2 linked regions of the Flavisolibacter tropicus genome follow. Each later gene encodes a partner of the first gene's protein in a complex. Links are inferred from orthologs where the notes say so. Each region holds a gene or a part of one and is shown on either strand. Other genes may lie near its edges.

What was found. Proteins that work in one complex are often made in the same cells at the same time.
Region 2: the proteins of smc (region 1) and SY85_RS20955 are in contact, whole or in part, in a crystal structure (PDB 3ZGX), measured with the Bacillus subtilis proteins. The link is inferred for Flavisolibacter tropicus from one-to-one orthologs.

The regions. Positions count from the first base shown.
Region 1 is NZ_CP011390.1:809,113-813,579, reverse strand. What follows is about bases 164-4,215. They hold smc (chromosome segregation protein SMC), read left to right. Parts: upstream 164-493; coding sequence 494-4,015; downstream 4,016-4,215. Other genes in these bases: SY85_RS03290 (DMT family protein), read left to right, coding at 4,108-4,215; SY85_RS03300 (universal stress protein), read right to left, coding at 164-306. Also shown: more of SY85_RS03300, read right to left, coding at 1-163; more of SY85_RS03290, read left to right, coding at 4,216-4,437. UniProt on the Bacillus subtilis protein: Required for chromosome condensation and partitioning.
Region 2 is NZ_CP011390.1:4,880,201-4,883,382, forward strand. What follows is about bases 40-2,806. They hold SY85_RS20955 (segregation and condensation protein A), read left to right. Parts: upstream 40-913; coding sequence 914-1,699; downstream 1,700-2,806. Other genes in these bases: SY85_RS20945 (PPK2 family polyphosphate kinase), read left to right, coding at 40-359; mscL (large conductance mechanosensitive channel protein MscL), read left to right, coding at 399-791; SY85_RS20960 (murein L,D-transpeptidase catalytic domain-containing protein), read right to left, coding at 1,927-2,565; dxs (1-deoxy-D-xylulose-5-phosphate synthase), read right to left, coding at 2,605-2,806. In the rest of the region: more of SY85_RS20945, read left to right, coding at 1-39; more of dxs, read right to left, coding at 2,807-3,182. UniProt on the Bacillus subtilis protein: Participates in chromosomal partition during cell division. May act via the formation of a condensin-like complex containing Smc and ScpB that pull DNA away from mid-cell into both cell halves.

The DNA.
Region 1 (4,467 bases):
TTTGGTTTTGCCATTTAAGCCCATAACAATCAATTGAGCAGCTCTATGACGTGCAAAACGACTTAATGTATCAGGAAAGTCGCTGCCGAGTTCTGCGTGACAGGAAATTTTTGCAATACCTTGTTCAGAAAGCTCAGTTTTCAGTTTTTCCAATAAAAAATAAGCTTCTTCTTCTTCAGATTCTTTCTCAAAAACATGGAATAATACCAGGTTTACATCATAGGTTCCGGTAACCATTTTAACAGCATAACGGGCTGAGTTGTAAGAAGTAGGAGAAAAATCGACAGGAACGATAACCGTTTTCATTCGTTGGTTTAGTTTTTGTCAAAGGAAGTTAAAGGTTCTCTATCATATTTGACCAAATACTGTCATTTATTTTGTGTTTTATGCCAAATTCGTGTAAAAATGTCACTTAAGAATTAAGGTAAAAATGCTCAGCTCATCCTTTTTCACCTCTATTAGGTTATATTTGTCGACTAAAATTTGCTGAAGCGTGCGATTAAAATCCCTGGAGATAAAAGGCTTTAAATCCTTTGCTGATAAAACCATTGTCAACTTCGATGAAAATATTACAGGAATTGTTGGCCCCAATGGCTGCGGAAAAAGCAACATTGTGGACAGTATTCGCTGGGTAATCGGGGAGCAAAAAATCTCACAGTTACGTTCTGAAAACCTTGAAAGTCTTGTATTTAATGGTTCAAAAACCCGTAGTGCCAGCGGTTTAGCAGAAGTAAGCCTTACATTTGAAAATACCCGCAATCTCTTACCCACTGAGTTTAGTACCATCACAGTTACCCGTAAGTTCTATAAGAACGGGGATAGTGAATACCGACTGAATGATGTACAGTGTCGTTTAAAAGATATCCAAAACCTGTTTATGGATACGGGTATCTCAACAGACAGCTATGCCATCATTGAATTAGGCATGGTGGACGACTTGATCAAAGACAAGGAAAACTCCCGTCGCCGGATGTTAGAACAAGCAGCCGGGATTTCTATTTATAAAACTAGGAAAAAGGAAGCAAAGCAAAAGTTAGACGCTACAGAACAAGACTTGAATCGTATTGAGGACTTGTTATTTGAAATTAACAATCAGCTTAAAACGCTTGAAAATCAGGCAAAAAAAGCTGAGAAATACTATGAGATCAAGAAGGATTATCGTGAGATCTCAATTGAATTAGCTAAGGCTGCACTCGAAGGTTTCAATCTAACGTTCAAAGACTTGAATGAGCAACATGAAAAAGAAACAGACAGACGCATTGCTTTAGAAGCTGATATAGCTACACGCGAAGCTTCTTTGGAACAAGAAAGAGTAGGCTTCATAGAAAGAGAAAAATCCTTGCATAGCATGCAACAGTCATTTAATGAGCTGGTGCAACAGGTGCGAACCAAAGAAAACGAAAAGAGCTTAGCCTCTCAACGGCTGGAGCATTTGAAAGAAAGAGCTACTGGACTTCAAGATTTCCTTTCAAAGGCCGGTGGCCAAATTACTGGTATTGAGGAGAGTATTGTCTTTACAGAGCAACAGATAAAAGATGAAGAAGGTGCATTAGAAGGCCTGACTTCTCAATTAGAAGAATATCGCAACCAGGTAGATGCGAAGCGTAGCATCTTAGACGAAAAGAGAACGGCTGTTAATGACTTACGCAACTCTTTCCAGCAAGTACAGCGAAACCAATTTGATGCAGAGAAAAAAGTTGCCATTGCAGATACCTCTATTCAGAATTTGCAACGTGCCATTCACCAAATAGAGGAAGAACGCGCTAACCGTGAGGAGCAGATACAACAACTGGAAGTAGAAAAAGATAATAAGCAAAAAGAGCTGGAAACCCGGAAAAAAGACCTGGACCAACTTCAGCATCACCATAATACTACCAAAGAGCAAATTTTACAGACTCAGTCTGTATTAGAGGAGTTGCGTACCCAATTAGCAGAAGAAAATCGTAAGCTTGACGCTAAGAAGAATGAGCACGACCTGCTGAAAAGCCTCATCGATAGCATGGAAGGCTATCCAGAAAGTATTAAGTTCTTACATAATAATAAAGGTTGGAACCATAAAGCCCCAATTCTTTCAGATATCATTTATGTAAAAGAATCCTATCGTGCTGCTGTAGAAAATGTATTGGAACCTTATTTGAACTACTATGTAGTAAACAACCTGGCAGAAGGTTTACAAGCCATTCATCTTTTGGATGAAAACAAAAAAGGTAAGGCAAACTTCTTCCTTTTGGATAAGGTTAATTCAACAGAAGGTGCAATTGGCCATCAACCAGAAGGCACCATTGCAGCAATGGATGTAATAGAAGTTGATGCCCAGTACAAGAAATTAGCAGAGCAATTACTAGGCAACGTTTTTATTGCAGATTCTGATATTGCTTTAGAAAGTACTAATGGCGCGGTTATACTGGAACGTCATGGTAAATATGTAAAAGGTAAATATTCTCTATCAGGTGGTAGTGTAGGTTTATTTGAAGGCAAGAAAATTGGTCGTGCTAAAAACCTGGAGAAATTACAGGAAGAGATCTTAGCACAACAAGTGGTAGTAGATGATTTGAAAAATCAGATACAAGCTCGTCACAATGAAGTAATAGCCTTTAACCAGGATTTGAAAGAGAATGTAATTAAGGATACGGAGCGTGAGATTGGACAGTTAAATAACCAAATGTTCTCTGTTCAAAACCGCTTGGAGAACTTGGTACATACACAAAATCAATCTCGTACCCGCGTAGAAGATCTACACAGCCAGTTAGATCAGACTCAGGCTTCAATTGAAGCAGTAAGAGGAGAATTGAACTCTTTGAATGAAAATCTTACACAGTATACGGAAGGTTTACAACAAGCAGAAAGTGATTACCGCCGCATTGAAATGGAGTATAATGAAATAAATACCCAGTACAATGCAAGCAACCTGAATCTAACACGCCAGCAAAGTAAGATCACTGCTTTAAAACAGGAACATCAGTTCAAGAGCAATCAATTAAACGACCTGCGCCAGCAAGTAGAAACAAACACAAAGCAATTAGGAGAAGCTACTTCTAATATTGAAACATTACAGGAAGACCTTCAAGGCATAGCTGATGCGTTATATGATTTAATGCGCAGACGTGAAGCGGAAGAAAGCAGCCTAAATGAAGCAGACCAGGCATACTATAATATACGCAACCAGTTAAGCACTAAAGAAAGCGAGTTGCGCCAGATAGTTAAAGAGAAAGATGCCATTGAGCAACTTTTAAATGCACTTAAGGATAAACTGACAGATGTTAAGCTTGGCTTGGCCGGTATGAAAGAACGCTTGCACGTTGAGTTTAGAATTAATCTGGAAGAGATACTTGATGAAGCTAGAACTGGAACAACTCCAGTGGAGGAGCTTCAGGAAAAAGCCGACAAAATGAAGAAGCGGTTGGAGAACCTCGGAGAGGTTAACCCAACTGCAATTGAGGCTTTTGAAGAAATGAGGAAACGTTATGAGTTTATCGTTGAACAAAAGAACGACCTTGTTACTGCTAAAGAAAGCCTGTTGCAAACAATTGCTGAAGTAGAAACTACAGCCAACCAGAAGTTCTTAGATACGTTTAACCAAGTACGTGAGAACTTCCATAAAGTATTTAAAGCCTTGTTTACCGAAGATGATCAGTGTGATTTGATTTTAGAAAATCCAGACAACCTGGCTGAAACAGGAATTGACATCATGGCTAAGCCAAAAGGTAAACGCCCGGCTAGCATTGGACAGCTTAGTGGTGGTGAGCGTACGTTAACGGCAACTGCCTTACTGTTTGCCATTTACCTGATTAAGCCTGCTCCATTCTGTATTCTTGATGAGGTTGACGCCCCTCTGGATGATGCTAACGTGGGTAAGTTTACAAAGATGATTCGTGAGTTTAGCCAAAACTCTCAATTTATTATAGTTACTCACAACAAGACCACTATGAGCACTGTAGATGTGATCTATGGTGTAACCATGCAAGAGCCGGGAGTAAGTAAGCTGGTGAGTGTGGACTTTAGAAACTTGAATTAAAGAATTTTATTCTAAAGACTCCTAAAAGAATAAATTACTTCATATTGAATTACTTTTAAAGACTGCTTTGGTAGTCTTTTTTTATTGTTTGTATGAGAACATTAGTATTGTTATTGGCATCCAACGTATTTATGACGTTTGCTTGGTATTACCATTTAAAAAATACGGGTATGCCTCTATGGAAAGCAATTTTGCTAAGTTGGGGCATAGCCTTTTTTGAATACTGCCTAATGGTGCCGGCAAACCGACTGGGCTATGTAGGCGGGTTTAGTGCGTTCCAACTTAAAATCATTCAAGAGGTTGTTACACTGGTTGTTTTTAGCTTGTTTGCTGTTTTTGTATTAAAAGAGCACTTTCATTACCGCTACTTGATCAGCTTTGGTTTTTTGTTGTGTGCCGTATATTTTATGTTTAAAAAATAATGCAACAGTTTGTTAAGAACAGGCATCCAT
Region 2 (3,182 bases), 4.1 Mb from region 1 along the record:
ATGCAACAGCTAAAAAGCGGTTTGCAGATATTAATCATTTTGAACAGCTTTTGCAGCACAACGGAACGGTGATCTTTAAATTCTACTTACATGTTTCACGCAAAGAGCAGCAAGAGCGGCTGGAAGAGCGGGTAGAGGATCCAAGGAAGATGTGGAAACATGATGTAGCCGACCAGGAAGAAGCCAAACACTGGGATACCTATATTAAGATGTATGAAGAAGTGATTGAAAACTGCCAGGTAGCGCCTTGGGTAATTGTTCCTGCCGATCAAAATTGGTACAAGGAGTATCTGGTAGCAAAGACCATAACAGAGGGGCTGGAAGCTTTGAATTTGAAGTATCCGGAAAACCCGCTGTGATTTAATCTATTTTCTTTTTAGTTTTAACAAAACGGTATTATGGGTTTCATTAAAGAATTCAAAGAATTTGCTTTAAAAGGCAACGTTATAGATTTAGCCATTGCGGTAATAATTGGCGCTGCATTTGGCGCAATCGTAACCTCGTTGGTACAAGATGTAATTACACCTTTGATCTTGAGTCCGGCTTTGAAAGCTGCCCATTTAGAAAACTTGGACCAACTGGCCTGGAATGGGGTTAAGTACGGTAAGTTCCTGGCAGCCATTATTACCTTTTTGGTCATCGCCTTGGTCCTGTTTGTAATGATACAAGGGATTAATAGGCTAAAACGTGTCAAGGAAAAAGCAGCAGATGCTCCCGCTCCTGAGCTTACTGTAACTGAAAAGTTATTAATGGAAATTCGCGACAGTTTGCATAATAATCCACGTGTATAGGCCTTTTCGTTAAATTCTGGGCCTTCAAAGACCGATTCTATAGCCTTTACAATAGAAATTGTATTTTTGTTTAGTCCCGTGGCACGGTTTCCACGGGATTTTATTTAAACAATCAATAACCTTTGGCAATAACCACCACATATCAGATAACGTTGCCTCAGTTTGAAGGCCCTTTTGATCTTCTGCTGTTCTTTATTGAACGCGATGAGTTGGATATTTATAACATCCCCATCACGCGTATTATTAAAGACTTTTTGGATTATATACACAGCCAGGAGTCTCTCAATATTGAGCTGTCCAGCGAGTTTATTCTCTTTATCTCTACGTTGATGCGTATCAAGGCTAAAATGTTGTTGCCACGTAAAGAAATAGACGCACAGGGTAATGAAATTGACCCAAGGCTGGAACTGGTGGATAAGATCCTTGAATATAAAAAGTACAAGGAAGCGGCTGCTAAGATGGCCGAGTTGGAAGCAGAGCGGATGCTTATGATCAAGCGGGGTAATATCCAAAAAGAGCTGTCGATTATTGGGGATGAGGCTGGTGAGGGAACGGAGATCCAAGCCATTACACTCTTTAAGCTAATGAAAGCTTTTGAGCGGGTAATGCAGCGTTACTCCGATAAACATAATAAACTGGTACATACCGTAGTACAGTATAACTACAGTATGGATACTACAAAGTCCAGTATGATCTCACTGGCAAACAGTGAGCGTACACTTTCCTTTGAGCGCATCTTTGAACAAGCGGAAAACCGCGTGCATGCCATTTTCTTATTCCTTTCCATGCTGGAACTGGTGTCACAAAAATATTTGCGCATTATCATTGGCGATGGCAAGAATAACTTCCTTATTGAATACAACGAAACAGAAGAAGGCCTGACAGACGAGGAGCATATGCACTTGTAATTAGCTGATTAGCTGATGTGAGGATTAGCTAATGGATTTGATGATTTGGAAATGTTCAATTCTCAATGATCAATAATCAATGATTATTAAAAAGAATCTAAATAGAAAAGCATTCCGTTAATGGAGTGCTTTTGTTTTATAGGTATTTCTGTATTTCTTTTCTTCTCCTTTTCTCCTTTGCTCTGTGCGAAACCCTTTGCGTGCAGCGTATAGCTTGCAGCATACTTTTACTCATAAATCCACAACAAAATGGGCTTTGGCGATTTGTTGATATAACCAGAAAGCTTGGCTAGGAAGTCATAAGAAACCATGGGGCAGCCTAAGCTATTACAGATCGGTTGAGGATATACTTCACTATTAGGGACGCAGTCGTAGGCGTGAAGTACTACAAAGCGATTAAAGGCATTAGAATTAGAAGAGTCTAATCCATTTAGTTTGTAGGCTTTACCAAATTGGCCTTTGTAGCTATAACTTACTCTATATTTTCCCAGCGAACTACATCCACTTTCTGGCGTATTAGAGTACTGGGCTGTTTCTAAATAATCGGTGTTGCAACTGCCATGTGCTACTAGTCCTTTTGCTAAGATGGAGTCTCTTTTAAAATCGTAAACAAAGAACCGATAGCGTCCACTCGGCTGGCTCATATCAATAAGGAAACCATATTGAGTAGAAAGGTTTTGTGTCAGCGCATAAGCCTTGCCTTGGACTGCTTGCTTCTTTAGTTTGGCTGTGATATTGTTTTCGGTTGCTTTCTTATTGGGAGTGGCGGCGACAGGAAAATTGTACTTGGTATAGTGGGGTAGGAAATAATAAAGGCCTGCTAACAAGGGTAGCAGGCCTAAAAAAGCTAGAAGCAGTTTTCTCATATCGCTAAGATGAAGAAAACCACTTATTCCATAAAAGAATTATAACAAAGATTCAATCTTTATTGGCTCAGACATCAAGTCTCTTACGGCATCGGCAATCGCTTGGGCGTCATAGCCACACTCACGATGCAGTTCTTTTAACGTGCCGTGCTCCACTACCCGGTCTGGGATACCCAGGATGCGCACATCGTTTTTGTAGCCATGTTCCTGCATGAACTCCAATACAGCAGCACCAAAGCCACCTACCACAGTACCATCTTCTACCGTAATGATCTTTCCGTAAGTGCGTAAAGCTTCATGCAGCAATTCTTCATCAAGCGGTTTGGCAAAACGCATATCGTAGTGGCCGGGTGTAAAACCATCAGCTCTTAGATCACGGATGGCTGCCGCAGCAAAGTTGCCGGGGTGTCCAAAAGATAGAATGGCAATATCTTTTCCGTCTTTTAGTTTACGGCCTTTACCAATCTTAATTTCTTCCAGCGGTTTACGCCACTCAGGCATTACGCCTTCTCCACGAGGATAGCGAATGACAAAGGGGAGTTTTGTGCTTTCCAGTTGTGCCGTATACATCAAGTTGCGCAGCTCCTGTTCGTTCATAGGGGCCGATAAGATCATAT